Regions from separate parts of the Tardiphaga sp. 619_E2_N8_4 genome, predicted to be linked through region 2. Evidence: predicted binding sites of a transcription regulator. Region 2 holds the regulator's gene; the other holds the start of a gene.
What was found. Region 2 encodes PhoB, which activates phosphate uptake and scavenging genes when phosphate is short. Its sites were predicted from a motif close to TGTCATNNANCTGTCAT; they were not measured.
Positions count from the first base shown of each region.

Region 1: the regulator PhoB is predicted to act here: its motif matches at 6,753-6,769, upstream of AB8A23_RS05805 (DUF2794 domain-containing protein).

Region 1 covers NZ_JBPWQJ010000001.1:1,213,167-1,222,236, forward strand. The annotation lists gene thpR (RNA 2',3'-cyclic phosphodiesterase) at 1-405, opposite strand, end outside; gene AB8A23_RS05780 (arylesterase) at 633-1,340, opposite strand; gene AB8A23_RS05785 (ABC transporter ATP-binding protein) at 1,339-2,079, shown strand; gene AB8A23_RS05790 (ABC transporter permease) at 2,084-4,654, shown strand; gene AB8A23_RS05795 (Bax inhibitor-1/YccA family protein) at 4,967-5,755, shown strand; gene AB8A23_RS05800 (GNAT family N-acetyltransferase) at 5,839-6,363, shown strand; gene AB8A23_RS05805 (DUF2794 domain-containing protein) at 6,379-6,741, opposite strand; gene AB8A23_RS05810 (DUF1223 domain-containing protein) at 7,178-7,930, opposite strand; gene acnA (aconitate hydratase AcnA) at 8,098-9,070, opposite strand, start outside.
Region 2 covers NZ_JBPWQJ010000001.1:668,817-677,886, forward strand. The annotation lists gene argF (ornithine carbamoyltransferase) at 1-484, opposite strand, end outside; gene AB8A23_RS03170 (aspartate aminotransferase family protein) at 484-1,710, opposite strand; gene AB8A23_RS03175 (GcrA family cell cycle regulator) at 2,157-2,666, shown strand; gene phoB (phosphate regulon transcriptional regulator PhoB) at 2,909-3,613, opposite strand; gene phoU (phosphate signaling complex protein PhoU) at 3,705-4,418, opposite strand; gene pstB (phosphate ABC transporter ATP-binding protein PstB) at 4,447-5,274, opposite strand; gene pstA (phosphate ABC transporter permease PstA) at 5,271-6,116, opposite strand; gene pstC (phosphate ABC transporter permease subunit PstC) at 6,118-7,107, opposite strand; gene pstS (phosphate ABC transporter substrate-binding protein PstS) at 7,261-8,271, opposite strand; gene AB8A23_RS03210 (ATP-binding protein) at 8,711-9,070, opposite strand, start outside.

The DNA.
Region 1 (9,070 bases), 540 kb from region 2:
GGCGACGTCGCGGTCGCAGGAGTCGCGCAATCGGGCCAGCGTGACATGCGGCGTGAATTTCCGGCCCTCGGGCTCGAGCCCGCAGCGGCGGACCAGCCGTTCCAGTTCGGATTGCAGTTCAAGCAGCGGACGGCTCGGATCAACCGAGGCGACGACAGCGCGGGGCTTCTTGCCGCCGAAGCTCGACAGGCCGCGCACCGCGACCTCGAAGGGGCGGCGTTCCACGCGCGACATCAGATCGGCGATTTCGTTGGCGGAAACGCCATCGATGTCGCCGATGAAGCGAAGCGTGACATGATAATTTTCGGGATCGATCCAGCGTGCGCCTGGCAGGCCGCCACGCAAATTGGCCAATGTCTGGCCGATCTCGGCTGGTATCTCCAGTCCGGCGAACAAACGCGGCATAGTCAGCTCCTCTTTGCCGGGGCGCGATTTTCGCCGAAAGGTGCTGACTACGGTGTGCTTACGCACGCCCGCACCCCTCGGCGAAAATCATGCCCGAACAAACGAGCCGGTGACGAATCACCGATGTCTTTTTTTATCCGACTTCTGTGACTCTGCGAAGCAGATGCCGCGCTCGGTGCATGAAGGTTCCGTGAAAAACCGTCATTAAGGTTGAGGCTGCCTGTTTCTCAACTGCGTTGCCCAGCGATCGTGCCGACAAATGCCTCGACGCTGGGCAGGATGTTTTTCACGACGATGTCCACGCCCTCCGCTGTCGGATGCATCGCGTCGGCCTGGTTGAGCTTGCTGTCCCCGGCGACGCCTTCGAGAAAGAACGAATAGAGCGGCACGCCAAATTGCTTGGCGAGATCCGGATAGATCGAATTGAACTTTTCCGCATAGTCGGCGCCGTAGTTCGGCGGTGCCACCATGCCGCAGAGAAGCACGGCGATGTTGCGGGCCTTCAGCCGCGTCAGAATCTCGGTGAGTGCCGCACGCGGGACCTTCGGATCGGTGCCGCGCAGCGCGTCGTTGGCGCCGAGTTCGACGATCACGCCCTGCGTCCCCTCGGGCACCGACCAGTCGAGCCGCCCGAGGCCGCCCGAAGTGGTATCCCCGGATACACCGGCATTGATCATCTCGACCTCTATCCCCTTGTCCTTCAGGGCCTTTTGTAGCCGGGCCGGAAACGCGGCTGCCGCCGGCAGGCCATAACCTGCACTCAGGGAGTCCCCGAGCACGACCAGTTTGACGGGCTTGGCCGTGCCGGTGGCGGCCGTCTGCGCCGTAGCGGTGGGGATCGGAAGTGCGACCGTCAGCCCGGCGACGACCAGCCACATAAACGTGCGCAGCAGCCCCTCGACCGCCGCAAACGAAGTGCCATATGAAGCTCGCATGGATACTTTCATTGAAGCCTCATCATCGGCCGGCGTTTCGCCGGACACCATTTCAATCTCTAACATCAACCTCTCGCTCGGCACCGGCGCCGCGCGGGTGCATATCCTCAAGGATATCAGCCTGCGCGTCGGATCGGGTGAAGCGATCGGGCTGATTGGCCCGTCGGGCTCCGGCAAGTCCACGCTGCTGATGGTGATGGCGGGGCTGGAGCGTCCTGACTCCGGTCAGGTGGTGGTCAATGGCACCTCTTTCAATGATCTCGATGAGGACGGATTGGCGCGGTTTCGTGGCCGTCATGTCGGCATCGTCTTCCAGTCCTTTCACCTGATCCCGACCATGACGGCGCTGGAGAATGTCGCGGTACCGCTGGAGCTGGCAGGTCATCCCGACCCAGCCGGCCGTGCGGCGCGCGAGCTGGAAGCGGTCGGTCTCGGCGCCCGTCTGCATCACTATCCGACCCAGCTTTCTGGTGGCGAACAGCAGCGCGTCGCGCTGGCGCGCGCATTGGCGCCGGATCCCGCGATCCTGGTCGCCGACGAGCCGACTGGCAATCTCGACGAATCCACTGGCGGCCAGATCGTCGATCTCTTGTTCGCGCAGCACGCGCAGCGCGGCATGACGCTGGTGCTGGTGACGCACGACAATACGCTGGCGCATCGCTGCGATCGCGTGGTGCGATTACGTTCCGGTCGGATCGATGGGCCCGCCACCGAGCGCAACTGGGTCGAGACGGCCTGATCCGATGACCACTATCACCGAGACCATTCCTAACAGCCGAGGCCCGTCGCTGGCGTTGCGTTACGCTTTCCGCGAGATGCGCAGCGGCCTGCGCGGCTTCTACGTTTTCATCGCCTGCATCGCGCTGGGCGTCATGGCCATCGCCGGCGTCGGTTCGGTCGCGGCAAGTCTCGGCGAGGGCGTGGCGCGCGAAGGCCGTACGCTGCTCGGCGGCGACGTGGCATTCTCGCTGATGCAGCGTGAGGCCAAGCCGGAAGAACTCGCCTTCTTGCGCGCACGCGGTGCAGTGTCGGTTGCCGCAACGCTGCGCGGCATGGCGCGCGCGCCGGACGGCAATCTTGCGCTTGTTGAGATCAAGGCCGTCGATGGCAGCTATCCCTTGCTCGGCAAGGCGACCCTGGCGCCGGACATGCCGATGAGCGATCTGCTCGCCGAACGTGACGGGGCCTATGGCGCCGCGACGGATACGACATTGATGGCCCGGCTAGGCCTAAAGGTTGGTGACCGCCTCACGGTCGGTAATGCGACGTTCGAGCTTCGCAGCGAAATTTCAGCGGAGCCCGACAAGCTCGCCGGCGGTGTCGGTTTCGCGCCGCGTTTCCTCACCAGTGAGGACGCTCTGCGCGCCACCAAGCTTCTGCAGCCCGGCAGTCTGGTGCGCTGGATCTACCGTGTTCGCCTGCCGGACACCGTTTCCGGCGATCGCGCTGCCAAGGCGCTGGCCGACGATGCACGTGCCCAATTGCCGCAAGCCGGCTGGGAAATCCGTTCGCGCGACAACGCGTCGCCGCAGCTTGAGCGTACCATCACGCGATTCACCCAGTTCCTGACATTGGTCGGCCTCGCGTCCCTGCTGGTCGGCGGCGTCGGCGTTGCCAATGCCGTGAAGAGCCATATTGATCGCCGCCGCGATGTCATCGCGTCGTTGAAAGCGCTTGGCGCGACTGGCCGCGACGTATTCGCGATCTACCTCACCCAGGTACTGGTGCTGGCGGTGATCGGCTCGCTGATCGGTATGGTGGTCGGTGCGTCCTTGCCGTTTGCCATTGTCGGCCTGTTCGGCAAGCTGCTGCCGCTGCCGGTGGTGCCGGCGCTTCATCTCGGTGAGCTGGCATTGTCGTTGCTGTACGGGCTGCTGACGGCGCTGGCCTTCGGCCTATGGCCCTTGGCGCGCGTACACGACGTGCCGGTTGCGGCGCTGTTTCGTGATGCGGCACTGACGGAATCGCACCGGCCGAAGCTGCGCTATATGCTCTGGATGGCACTCGTGGTCGGGCTACTGATCGCGGTGGTGGTCGGGCTCGCTTACGACAAACGTGTCGCTGCCGTATTTGTGGTGTCGTCGATGGTCGTGTTCGCCTTGCTGCGCGGTATCGCCGGCGCATTGATGGCTTTTGCGCGCAAATTACCGCGGCCGAGCATGACCATGCTGCGGCTGGCTATTGCCAATATCTACCGGCCGGGCGCGCTGACGCCGTCGGTGGTGATGTCGCTCGGGCTCGGCCTGACGGTGCTGGTGACCGTCACCCAGATCGACGGCAATCTGCGCCGGCAGTTCATGGCAGCGCTGCCGGAGAAGGCGCCGTCGTTCTATTTCATCGACATTCCCTCCACCGAGGCAGACCGCTTCAGCGCATTTCTCAAGGAGAAGCAGCCGCAGTCGACCGTCGAGGATGTGCCGATGTTGCGCGGCCGGATCGTTGCCGCGCGCGGCGTCAAGGCGGAAGACCTCAAACCGTCATCCGATGCCGAATGGGTGCTGCAGAGCGACCGTGGCCTCAGTTACACCAACGAGGTTCCGCGTGGCTCCAAGCTGGTCGAGGGCGAATGGTGGGCACCCGACTATAGCGGGCCGCCACTGGTGTCGTTCGAGAAGAAGCTGGCCGACGGGCTCGGGCTCAAGCTCGGCGACGAGGTCACCGTCAATGTACTCGGCCGCGATATCACCGCCAGGATCGGCAATATGCGGTCCGTCGACTGGCAGAGCCTCGGCATCAATTTCGTGCTGGTGTTCTCGCCCAATACCTTCCGCGGTGCGCCGCATACCCATATTGCCACGCTGACCGAACCGAAGTCCGATCCCTCCCAGGACGCCGGTCTGGTCAAGGCGGTGGCCGACGCATTCCCAATGATCACGACCGTCCGGGTCCGGGAAGCGCTCGACACTGTGGGATCGGTTGTCACAAATCTCGTGCTGGCGATCCGCGGTACCAGCGCGGTGACGCTGCTCTCGGCCATTCTCGTGCTCGGTGGCGCGCTGGCCGCCGGTCACCGGCATCGCGTCTATGACGCCGTTATCCTCAAGACTCTCGGCGCCACGCGTGCGCGGCTTCTGGGTGCCTATGCACTCGAATATCTGATGATCGGCCTGGCCACGGCGGTGTTTGGGGTCATCGCCGGCTCGGTGGCGGCGTGGCTGATCGTCACGCGCCTGATGACGCTGAGCTTCGTCTGGCAGGCTGGCAGCGCGGCTGGCGTCGTGCTGGCGGCGCTAATTGTCACAGTGGGCCTGGGCCTGGTGGGTACGTTGGTAGCCTTGAACCAGAAGCCTGCCACCGTGTTACGGAATTTGTGACCTGTTTTGACACGAAGCAGCCTTTGCGCGGGCTGATTCGTGCAAAATGACTGAGAAATCGCCAAGCTTGCGTCAGGCTGAAAGTTTACCCGGTTGCCTGAATGCAAATCGGAGCGACATTCCGCCACGCGTGGAAGCTTGCAGCGAATGTGTTAGTTTACCACATACCCTTTGGGTCAGACATCGAGTGCAGATGACGTCGATTTTTTATGAAATCGAGTTTAGTGTCAGGAAGCGCAGATATCTGGGATATAATTTGAACCGGCGACGCGAACCCTTTGCGATCAGCCGGACAACATCGAGGTTTCGACCATGTCGGATCTAGACCGTAACTATGCTTCCCCCTTCGGCCGGGCCGGCGCGCGCGATGCCGCTGCCGTGGACGCCGGACTGCGCTCCTACATGCTGCGCATCTACAACTACATGACGATCGGTCTGGCCATCACCGGCCTGGCTGCTCTCGGCGTGTACATGGCGGCTGTCACGACCGATCCGTCGGGCGCTGCTGCCCGGATCGGTAGCTCCTACCTGACGCCGTTCGGCTATGCGATGTTCGTGAGCCCGCTGAAATGGGTGTTCATCCTGGCGCCTCTGGTCATGGTGTTCGCCATCTCGTTCGGCATCAACCGGCTGAAGCCGGCCACCGCGCAACTGCTGTTCTGGGCCTTCGCGGCTCTGATGGGCATCTCGCTGTCGTCGATCTTCCTAGTATACACGCACACGTCGATCGTGCGGGTGTTCTTCATCACCGCTGCCTCGTTCGGTGCGCTGAGCCTCTACGGCTACACCACCAAGCGTGACATGACGGGCATGGGCTCGTTCCTGCTGATGGGCCTGTTCGGCATCATCATCGCGAGCGTCGTGAACATCTTCGTGGCGTCGTCGATGCTCCAGTTCATTGTGTCGGTTGTCGGCGTGCTGATCTTCGCAGGCCTCACAGCCTACGATACCCAGCGGTTGAAGAACGACTACATCTACGGTTACGCCTCGCAGGGCGGCGATATCGCCGAGCGCGCGGCGATCACCGGTGCCCTGTCGCTCTACTTGAACTTCATCAACCTGTTCACGCTGCTGCTGCAGCTGCTCGGACAGCGCGAATAAGCTTCAGAACATCAAGAAGATCTTAGCCCCGGCCGAAAGGCCGGGGCTTTTCTTTTGGGTGGAGCAAAAATAGTCTCAGCGCCATGTCCGATATTGAAATCAGGCCCGCCACGGCGGCAGATCTGCCCGCGATCACCGCGATCTATGCCGAGGCGGTGCAGTTCGGCACGGCCACGTTCGAACTGATCCCGCCAGATTTGGCCGAGATGACGCGGCGTTTCGAGGGGATGGTGAGCGGGGGCTATCCGTATCTCGCGGCTGTGCTGGAAGGCCGGGTTGTCGGCTATGCCTATGCCAGCGCGCATCGCCCGCGACCGGCCTATCGCTTTACCGTCGAGAATTCGATTTATCTCGATCCGAAAGCCCAACGGCGAGGCGTTGGCGGCAAACTTCTCGCGCGGCTGATCGCCGAATGCGAGAACCGCGGCTACCGCCAGATGGTCGCCGTGATCGGTGACAGCGCCAATGCCGGCTCCATCGCGGTTCATCGCAATGCCGGGTTTCAGATGGTTGGGGTGCATCCCGATGTCGGGTTCAAGTTCGATCGCTGGCTTGATACCGTTTCGATGCAGCTCGCACTTGGCGACGGCGCCCGCACGCTGCCCTGACGCTCTGCGAATCGATTACACCACCGCCAGCTTGCGATCGATCACCAGGAGCACGCGGTCGAGTTCTTGGCCGCGGCGCAGAATCATGCCGCTGGCCGAAATCACGCTATACATGCCCTGCTTGCGCGCCAGCCGCGGATCTTTCTCGATGCGATAGAGCGGCACTTCCGACGAGCGGCGGAACACCGAGAACACCGCGCGGTCGCGCAGAAAGTCGATGGCGTAATCGCGCCACTCGCCGTCGGAGACCATACGGCCGTACAGATTGAGGATGCGGCTGAGCTCAAGGCGGTTGAAGCTGACGACGGGCGCGGCGGCGGCAGAGCCCGTCGCCGCGCGATTCTCGGTGGGCTCAGTATCTCCCGGAATCACATTCATGCAGCGCCTCCTGTCATATCGCCGACATGATCGCGCCGACCGCGGTCCTCTGCAAGGGCCGATCCGCAGGGTTGATGGTAGAAATTTCCCGTCACGGGAACGTCAGGTGAATCTTATTGCCGCCAAATTTTGGCCCATCGGGCGCCCTTCTGGATTGCGACAAGAAGATACTGCGTCGGGTTCGGTTCTTCCGGTCTCGGATTCCTCAGCCCCCAGCCCCCCGCGGTCGTTGGGATCGGACCCTGCGCAGGAAGTTAATCCCCACTGGGCCAACGCAAGTTGGTCCTTTTCTTTTTGGTGGATGCTTTTGCGAGACCATCAAGCGTCATTGCGATAGGCGAAGCGACGAAGGAATCCAGTTTTCGCCGAGGGCTCACAATGATGCAGGCATGCCGCGCGTAAGCGCAGCAGCTACCGAAGTTATCAATCTGAAGACTTACTGTAGCGACGTATAGGCCGCGCCGCGCATCGCGCCGGGCTTGTCGCGCGTGCCGTCTTGCACATAAACGACGGCGGCATCGACACCATCCCTGGAGATGTTCTCCAGCGGCAGCGTCCAGTTGGCGGCGTTGCCGGTCCAGTCACCGACCTTCAGCCAGTTCCGGACGACATTGTAGTAGGTCAGTTGCTTGCCGCGATTCTCGCCGCGACCGACCGTGATCGGCACTGCCTTCGACACGGAACAGATCCAGACTTCGCCATGCGCTGTATCGGGCGCATTGCTCGATGCGGCAACGGACACGTTGACGTGTTTGCCAGAGACGGACATCGACACCGGCACCGTCATCACGGTGCCTTTCTTGGTTTCGCTGATCGCGCCCTGGATACGATCGGCATCGCTGCCGATCACCTGAGTGGCGCCGTTGACGACGACTTGCGGCGTGTAGACGTCACGATCGCCGCGCATCTGTGAATAGGCCTTCTGCCGCGCGCTGAAACGCGAGTCGGCCAGCGTGTCCTTCCAGCCCAGGTAGTCCCAGTAGTCGATCGGCATGCTCAATGCGATCACGGACGGGTCTTTGGCGAGGTCGCCGATGATCTTGTCTGCAGGCGGGCAGGACGAGCAACCTTGCGAGGTAAACAGCTCCACCACGGCCCTAGGCTGGGCCAGCGCGTTACCGCTTGCTGCAATGGCGGCGCACACGCTGAGCGCGCCAGTCCACTGCGATATGCCACCAAAGGATTTCATGAGGTTTTGCCACGCTCGAGGTGAGACACATAACAGACGGTGTCGCACATTGGTGTCGCTAACACGTTCATGCCCTCAAACGCCAGAAGGCGGCCCTTCATAGGCCGCCTTCTGTTCACTAGCCACTCACTTCGCGGTGAGGCACTACGTCACACCACGTATGGGCGTCAGGCTGCAAGCTGACGCAGCACGTAATGCAGGATGCCGCCATTGCGGTAATATTCGAGCTCGTCCAGCGTATCGATGCGGCAGAGCAGCGTCTCCTTGTGGAGTGAGCCATCGGCCGACACGATTTCCGCCACCATCTGCTGGCGCGGCTTGATGTCGCCGGTCAGGCCGCGGATCGTGACCTTCTCGTCGCCCTTGAGGCCGAGTTTCTTCCACGATGAGCCGTTCTCGAAGGTTAGCGGCAGAATGCCCATGCCGACCAGATTGGATCGATGAATACGTTCGAAGCTTTCGGTAATCACGGCGCGAACGCCGAGCAGACGGGTGCCCTTTGCAGCCCAGTCGCGCGACGAACCGTTGCCGTATTCGGCACCGCCGAACACGACCAGCGGCACTTGTTCGGCCTGGTACTTCATCGCGGCGTCGTAGATCGACATCGCTTCGCCATCGGGCCAGTGCTTGGTCATGCCGCCTTCCGGTACGTTGCCGTCAGCACCCTGCATCATGAAGTTCTTGATGCGGATATTGGCAAAGGTGCCGCGCATCATCACTTCGTGGTTGCCGCGGCGCGTGCCGTACTGGTTGAAGTCGGCCGGGCGCACCTGGTGCTCCGACAGATACTTGCCCGCGGGTGAGGTGAGCTTGATCGAACCGGCAGGCGAGATGTGGTCGGTAGTGATCTTGTCGCCGAACAGAGCCAGGATGCGCGCATCGATGATGTCGGTGGTCGGCTCCGGTTCCTTCTTCATGCCTTCGAAGTAGGGTGGGTTCTGCACATAGGTCGAACCCATGTTCCACTTGTAGGTCTCGCTCTCGACCGTCTTGATCTTGCGCCAGTTGGCGTCGCCGTCGAACACGTTTGCGTACTTCTTCTTGAAGATCGTCGACGTCACGTACTTCTTGATGAAGGCGTTGATATCCTTCGTGGTCGGCCAGATGTCTTTCAGGAACACCGGCTTGCCATCTTTACCT
Region 2 (9,070 bases):
CCACGGTGCGGCCCTTGATCGGGCCGCGATGTTCCTCATAGGTCATCACATCCGCCATCACCTGGCAGGGATGCGAGAAGCGCGTCAGGCCATTGATGACTGGCACGGTCGCATTTTCCGCGAGCTCCATCAGCGAGTCATGATTGAGGATGCGGATCATGATGATGTCGACGAAGCGCGACAGTACGCGTGCGGTGTCGGCAATGGTCTCGCCGCGACCGAGCTGCATTTCGGCGCCGGTGAGCATCACGACTTCGCCGCCGAGCTGGCGCATGCCGACCTCGAATGACACGCGAGTGCGCGTCGAGGGCTTCTCGAAGATCATCGCCAGCGTCTTGTTCTTGAGCGGACGATCGGGCTCGGCATTCGTGCCATCCCGCCCCTTCAGCTTCGCCTTCATGGCGGCAGCCGCGTTCATGATATTGCGCAACTCACTGGCCGGCACGGCCGTGAGATCAAGAAAGTGCCGCAGTGACGTGCTCATCACGCGGCTCCCTGCGTCTTGGCAGATGAACCGAGGGCCACGCAGGCCTGTTCCAGCCGCTGCACGGCCTGCTCGATCTCGGACTCGCTGACGATTAGCGGCGGCAGGAAGCGCACGACATTATCGCCGGCGCCGACGGTCAGCAGCTTCGCGTCACGCAATGCGGCCACGAGATCACCAGCCGGCACGACAGCCTTGAGGCCGATCAGCAGACCTTCGCCGCGCACTTCGCTGAGCACATCAGGGTGGCCGTCGACCACGCCCGCGAGTTTCTGTTTGAGCAGCAGCGACATCTTCTTCACATGGTCGAAGAAACCGGGCTTCAGCATGATATCGAGCACGGAATTCGCGGCAGCGACCGCCAGCGGATTGCCACCGAAGGTCGAGCCGTGCGAGCCGGGCGCCATGCCTTCGGCCGCTTCCGCCGTGACGAGGCATGCGCCGATCGGGAAGCCGCCACCGAGCGCCTTGGCGAGCGACATCACATCAGGCGTCACACCAATGCGCTGATAGGCGAACAACTCGCCGGTGCGGCCCATGCCGGTCTGCACTTCGTCGAAGATCAGCAGAATGCCGTTCTTGTCGCAGAGTTCGCGTAGCGCGCCGAAGAACGCGTTGCTCGGTGCACGCACGCCACCCTCACCCTGCAGCGGCTCGATGAGAATGCCGGCGGTGTTCGGACCGATCGCCTTCTTCACCGCTTCGATATCGCCGAGCGGCAACTGATCGAAGCCGTCGAGCGGCGTGCCATAGCCTTCAAGATATTTGGCAGCGCCGGTCGCCGCCAGCGTGCCGAGGGTGCGGCCATGGAATGCGCCTTCAAAGGTGATAATGCGCGTGCGCTCGGGGTGGCCCTTGGAGAAATGATAGTGGCGGGTCACCTTGATCGCGCATTCCATCGCTTCCGCACCCGAATTGGCGAAGAATACGAAGTCGGCAAAGCTCTGTTCGCACAGCCGCGCGGCGAGGCGCTCGCCGTCCGGGCTCTTGAACAGGTTCGACATGTGCCAGAGCTTGGTGGCCTGCTCCTGCAATGCGGCGACCATATGTGGGTGCGCATGGCCCAGCGCGTTCACGGCAACGCCGCTGGTGAAATCGAGATAACGCTCGCCATCGGTTCCAATCAGCCACGCGCCTTCACCGCGCTCGAAAGCGACATCCGCACGCGCGAAAACAGGCAGCAAGTGAGCCTGAGAGAGGGGCGAAGACGTTGCGTTGCTGGTCATAACCGATCCGATCGAAAAGACTGCGGCCGCGTCGATGACAACTGTGCGAAATCGAACAACGGACCCTAGAAACGAAACGTGCCGCCCTTCTCGGGCGGCACGTGGGCATTATTCTATGTGTGCTGTGAAGACTGTCAACCGCGCACTGCGGCTTTCGAGTCACACGGAGTCGCAGAAAAAGCCGATTTTGCAGCTTTATTTGCAGAAGCATGTGGACGCGGCATGCCCGACTCTTGCGCGCGAGTCACGGCATATTGTAGCTTTTGCCTCGTCGGATACGACATCTCGTGCGGCGGTAGATCCTTTTGACACATCCAGTGCGGCGTAACAGCCGGACGCGAAATTCGCGCCCGGTGAGCGCTAAAGGATTCTGACCGCAGGGATTTTTGAAGTCTCAACTCGCAGCGCTGCCCGGTCAGGCCGGCGCTCACGAAGGGAAAACGGCGATGACGGTAATGACATGGACCGACGATCGCGTCGAACAGTTGAAGAAACTCTGGGAAGGCGGCCTTTCCGCGAGCCAGATCGCTGCGGAACTCGGTAACGTGACCCGCAACGCCGTAATCGGCAAGGTGCACCGTCTCGGCCTGTCCGGCCGTGCCAAGAGCCCCTCCTCGGCAGCTCCGCGGCAGCGCAAGGCGCGCCCGGCGCAGCAGATGGTACGCGTCGCCCGCCCGATGGCGCGCGGCAACACAGCATTGGCCCATAACTACGAGATCGAGGCCGAGCCCGACCCGATCGCCTATGACAACATTGTGCCGATCAGCCAGCGCCTGTCGCTGGTCGAACTCAACGAAGCCACCTGCCATTGGCCGATCGGCGATCCGTCGAGCGCGGACTTCTATTTCTGCGGCGGCAAGGCCCTGGCCGGCGCCCCCTATTGCGCACATCACTCGCGCATCGCCTATCAGCCGGCCAGCGACCGCCGCCGCGCGGTGCCGAAGCCGACGCGCTGAGCTGGAAGATATCTAAACCAAATGAAAATGCCCGGTGATGAGCCGGGCATTTTTTGTTTGGGGCTTCTAACCTCGCCCCGCTTGCGGGGAGATGTCGGCGTCCGCATGCGAAGCATGAGGGCGTCGGGTGAGGGCCCCGCTCCACAGACTCCGAAGCCGATGGAGAGTCCCCCTCATCCGACCCGGCGTCGCTGCGCAATGCCGGGCCACCTTCTCCCCGCAGGCGGGGAGAAGGAAGATACCTACTCCGCCGCCTTGTCGAACCGGTCGTCCAGCGCGTAGCCGGCGCCGCGCACGGTGCGGATCGGATCGGGCTCACCGGCGGGATTGAGCAGCTTGCGCAGGCGGCCGATATGCACGTCGACGGTGCGCTCGTCGATATAGATGTCGCGGCCCCAGACGCTGTCGAGCAACTGCTCGCGGCTGAACACGCGGCCCGGATGTTCCAGGAAGAACTCCAGCAGGCGATATTCGGTCGGACCGAGATCGATCGGACGGCTTGAGCGCACGACGCGGCGCTTGTCACGGTCGAGTTCGATGTCGCCAAACGCCAGGACAGTGGCGAGACGCTCGGGAGCTGCACGACGGAGCAGGCCCTTCACGCGGGCCAGGAGCTCCGGCACGGAGAACGGCTTGACGATGTAGTCGTCGGCACCGGTGGCGAGACCGCGGACGCGCTCGCTCTCTTCGCCACGCGCCGTCAGCATGATGATCGGCAATGCCTTGGTTTCAGGCCGTGCGCGCAAGCGGCGGCACAGTTCGATGCCGGACAGGCCCGGCAGCATCCAGTCGAGCACCACGAGATCCGGCACCCGCTCCTTCAAGCGGGTGTCCGCATCGTCGCCGCGAGCGACGGTTTCAACATCATAGCCTTCGGCGTCGAGATTGTAGCGAAGAAGCGTCGTGAGGGCTTCCTCGTCCTCCACCACCAGAATGCGTGCATTCACAGCCATATGGTCAATATCCTCAGTGACGTCCGAAAAGCCTTTAGATCATGATCCTTGCGGAAGACTGGCTTCCACTTTTCCGGATCATGCTTCAGACCGTCGGCGTATTCGCGAATGTGGTCATGTCGCCCTTCGGGCGCTTGTCGAGGATCTGCTGGCCCTCGATCATGTAGAACACGGTTTCCGCAATATTGGTGGCATGGTCACCGATCCGCTCGATATTCTTGGCGCAGAACATCAGGTGGATACAGAACGAAATATTACGCGGGTCTTCCATCATATAGGTCAGGAGTTCGCGGAACAGCGAGGTGCAGATCGCGTCGATTTCCTCGTCGCCCTTCCACACCGTCATCGCGGCGGGCAGATCGTGTGCGGCATAGGCGTCGAGCACAGCCTTGACCTGGGTGGTCACGAGGTCGGTCATGTGCTCGAGGCCGCGGATCAGCTTCAGCGGATGGAAGTCGCTGTCGAGTGCATTGACGCGCTTACCGATATTCTTGGAGAGATCGCCGATGCGTTCCAGATCGGTGGCGACGCGCAGCGCGCCGACGATCTCGCGCAGATCGACAGCCATCGGCTGGCGCTTGGCGATGGTCAGCACGGCGCGCTCTTCGATCGTGCGCTGCAACTGGTCGATCTCGGAGTCAGTGGCGACGACGCGCGCACCGAGCGCGACGTCCCGGCGGATCAGCGCATCGACGGATTCGACGATCTGCCGTTCCGCGAGGCCACCCATCTCGGCAACGAGACGGGTCAGCTCCTGCAGATCGTCGTCGAAAGCCTTGGTGGTGTGTTCAAAAGCCATCTCAAATTCCTCCCGCGAATATGTCGCGTCAGCCGAAGCGGCCGGTGATGTAATCCTGGGTGCGGCGATCGGTCGGCGACGTGAAGATCTTGTTGGTCTGATCGAACTCGATCAACTCGCCGAGATACATGAAGGCCGTGCTGTCGGAGACGCGGGCAGCCTGCTGCATGTTATGGGTCACGATCGCGATCGTGTACTGATCCTTCAACTCGTCGATCAGCTCCTCGATTTTCGCGGTCGAGATCGGATCCAGCGCCGAGCACGGCTCGTCGAACAGGATCACTTCTGGCCGCACCGCGATGGTGCGCGCGATGCACAGGCGCTGCTGCTGACCGCCCGACAGGCTGAGGCCCGATGCGTTGAGCTTGTCCTTGACTTCGTTCCACAGCGCACCGCCGCGCAGCGCCTTCTCGACGCGCACGTCCATCTCCGACTTGGAGATCTTTTCATAGAGGCGGATACCGAAGGCGATGTTTTCATAGATCGTCATCGGGAACGGGGTCGGCTTCTGGAACACCATGCCGACGCGGGCGCGCAGCAGGTTGAGATCCAGCTTCGGATCCAGAATGTTCTGGTTGTCGAGCATGAGCTGACCTTCGGCACGTTGGCCGGGATACAGGTCATACATGCGGTTGAAGATGCGCAGCAGCGTGGACTTGCCGCAGCCCGACGGGCCGATGAACGCAGTCACGCGGTTCGCCATCAGCGTCAGGTTGATCTTCTTCAGAGCGTGGTGTTCGCCATAGTAGAAGTTGAGATCGCGCACGGTGACCTTGGGCCGGCTCTCGCCCTGCAGGGCCGACGGCGGCGGCATCGAAACGGAAGGAACGCCAGACGACACAGAAAGCTCACTCATTTTGCTGTCCTCTCGGCGCCGAGAATGCGCGCGCCAATGTTAAGGGCAAGTACGGTCAAGGTGATGATCAGGGCACCGCTCCAGGCGAGCTGCTTCCAGTACTCGTAGGGGCTCTGCACGAAGTTGTTGATGGTCACCGGCAGGTTGGCCATCGTCTTGGTGAGATCGAGGCTGAAGAACTGGTTACTCAGCGCGGTGAACAGCAGCGGCGCCGTTTCACCGGCGACACGTGCGGTCGCCAGCAGCACGCCGGTGATGAGACCGGAACGGGCTGCACGATAGGCGATCCGCTTGATGACCAAGGAACGCGGCAGGCCGAGCGCCGAGGCCGCTTCACGCAACGGATTGGGCACCAGGCCGAGCATGTCCTCGGTGGTGCGGACGACGACCGGGATCACGATCACGGCGAGCGCGAGCGAGCCGGCGAGAGCCGAGAAGCCGCCCATCGGAATCACCACCGCGCCATAAACGAACAGGCCGATGATGATGGACGGGGCCGACAGCAACACGTCGTTGATGAAGCGGATCACCGAGGTGAGTTTGTCGTGCTTGCCGTATTCCGCGAGATAGGTGCCGGCAAACAGGCCGAGCGGCGCGCCGATGCCGACGCCGATGACGGTCATCATGACCGAACCGACGATGGCATTGAGCAGGCCGCCTTCCATGGAGCCGGGCGGCGGCGTGTTCTGGGTGAATATCTGCAGGCTGATGCCCGCGAGACCGTTGTAGAACAGCGTGAACAGGATCAGCGCGAGCCAGGTAACGCCAAAGAGAGCGGCACCGACGCAAAGCAGACGGATGATCGTATCGTGGCGACGGCGGGATGCGTAAATCGGGTTCATGTTAGTTGCCCGCCTTCTTTTCCAGACGCAGCAGCATCAAACGCGCTGCCGAGAGCACGAAGAATGTCAGTACGAACAGCAGGAGACCGAGCAGGATCAGGCCCGATTGATGCAGACCGTCACTCTCCGCGAACTCGCTGGCGATCGCCGCCGAGATCGTTGTGCCCGGGCCAAAGATCGAGCCTGTGATGCGGAACGAGTTGCCGATGATGAAGGTCACCGCCATCGTTTCACCGAGCGCTCGGCCAAGTGCCAGCATGACGCCGCCGATCACACCGACGCGGGTGTAGGGGATGACGACGTTGCGGACGACTTCCCAGGTGGTGCAACCGACGCCGTAAGCGGCTTCCTTGAGCACCGGCGGCACCGTCTTGAACACGTCGACCGAGATCGAGGTAATGAAGGGCAGCACCATGATGGCGAGGATCAGCGACGCGTTGAACAGCGAGAGATAGGACGGCGGGCCGGCGAAGATGGTACCGAGCACCGGCACGCCTTCGAAGGCATTGATCATGAACGGCTGCACGTGATTGGCCAGGAACGGGCCGAGCACGAAGAAGCCCCACATGCCGTAGATGATTGAGGGAATACCAGCGAGAAGCTCAACCGCCATGCCGATCGGGCGGCGTAGCCAGTTCGGGCACAGTTCGGTGAGGAAGATCGCGATGCCGAGACCGACCGGGATGGCGATAGCCATCGCGATCACCGAGGTGATCAGCGTGCCATAGATCGGACCGACGGCACCGAGCACCGGCGGATCAGCGGATGGCGCCCAGCGCTGCGTCCACAGGAACGCAAAACCGAATTCCTTCATCGCCGGCCAGGCGCCGGCAATCAGGGAGAGAATGATGCCACCGAGGATAAGCAGGACGGACATCGCGCAAATGCGCGTGATCCAGTAGAACGCCTGATCCCCGAACTTGAAGGCGCTCAAAGCCTTTGCGCGGTCATAAGGCCCGGCTGCTTCCATCGATGAGCTCTGTACGGCCATGTCTGCCACGCCAGTCCCCTGTGATTGTTACTATACCTGAAACGCTGCGCCCCGCGCGGGTCGATCAGGGCGTGATGTCTTTAGAGAGCTCAAATCGGACTTGAGAGAATGAAGCGGAGGAGAGATGCCCCTCTCCTCCGCTCCCACACACGATCAGCTCTTGATGTCAGCCGACCAGGTCTTTTCGATCAGCTTGACGACGGGTTCCGGCATCGGAATGTAGTCGAGCTCTTCAGCCATCTTGCCGCCCTTTTCGAACGACCACTTGAAGAACTTCACGGCTTCAGCCGATGCAGCCTTATCGACCGGAGTCTTGTGCATCAGGATGAAGGTCGCGGCAGTGATCGGCCAGGACGCGTCGCCCGGCTGGTCGGTGAGGATCACGTAATAGCCGGGAGCCTTGGCCCAATCGGCATTCGACGCAGCGGCCTGGAAGGCAGCGATGGTCGGCTGCACGGTCTTGCCAGCCTTGTTGATCAGACCGGCATAGGTCAGCTTGTTCTGCTTGGCGTAAGCATATTCAACGTAACCGATGGCGTTCTTGGTCTGACCGACATTGCCGGCAACGCCTTCATTGCCCTTGGCGCCGACGCCAACCGGCCACTCGACAGCCGTGCCGGTGCCGACCTTGGTCTTCCAGTCAGCCGAGGCCTTGGACAGATAGTCGGTGAAGTTGAAGGTGGTGCCCGAACCGTCCGAACGGCGAACGACGGTGATCGCGGCCGAGGGCAGCTTCAGCTTCGGGTTCAGCTTGGCGATGGCAGCGTCGTCCCACTTGGTGACCTTGCCGAGATAGATGTCGCCGAGCACTTCGCCGGAGAGAACCAGCTCGCCCGAGGCAATGCCTTCGAGATTCACGACGGGAACGATCGCGCCCATCACCATCGGCCACTGAACCAGGCCGTCCTTCTCGAGCTGCTCAGCCTTGAGCGGCGCGTCGGTGGCGCCGAAGGTCACGGTCTTGGCCTGGATCTGCTTGATGCCGGCGCCCGAACCAATCGACTGGTAGTTCAAACCATTGCCAGTCTCTTTCTTGTAGGCGTCGGCCCACTTCGAATAGACCGGGAACGGGAAGGTTGCGCCGGCACCCGTGATGTCGGCGGCAAATGCCGAGGTCGAGGCGGCAACAAGGCCGGCAGCGACGATCGCTTTGAGGAATTTCATGGGATGTCTCCAATCTCGTGAGCGACCGCGCCGGATGCGCCAGTTGTGCTCACGCCGCCCGTTTAGGGGTGGTCGATTGTGCTTTTATGATAGTTCCGTGACACTTGGATGACGGCACCAAGCATCTGTAAATGCTTTGTTTTTCTGCCTCCGCGGATAATTTTACCGTGCAAATGACATCGAAAATGCCCTGCCATACGGGACATGCCAGGCCGTCAAAATCGACCGTCACAGGGGTTAACAATATGTTTCAGCAGGCGGAATCCGGCCTCGCGCGCATGCGCGCGTATGACAGCGGCGGGCACGGTATTGAGGGTGATCGGACGCAATGCCGCACCATCCGCCAGGGCTTTTTTGACTGTCTGAGCGAAGCGCAGCGATGCGGGACCGCCCGAGGGCGGCCCTGACGGGCGCAAGAGAACGAAGGGAGTTTAAGGCGTCAGGACGCCGCGGAGACGGGAGGCGCTGGCGGCGTCTTCACCTGCGGAAAGGCGGCGGTAAAAGTCGCGCCATTCTTCGGCACGCTTTCGATCAGCAGCCGGCCGCGATGCCGGTTCAGGATGTGCTTCACCAGCGAGAGGCCGAGGCCCGTACCGCCCTGTGCGCGGCTGTCGCCGACATCGACCCGGTAGAAACGCTCAGTCAGGCGCGGCAGATGCTCGGGGGCGATGCCCGGGCCATAGTCCCGCACGGCGACGCGGATTTCCGGCACACCCTCCGAAGTCGACTCCGTGGTCAACGATACGTCCACCTTGCCACCGGACGCGCCGTATTTCAGCGCGTTCTCGATCAGGTTCTC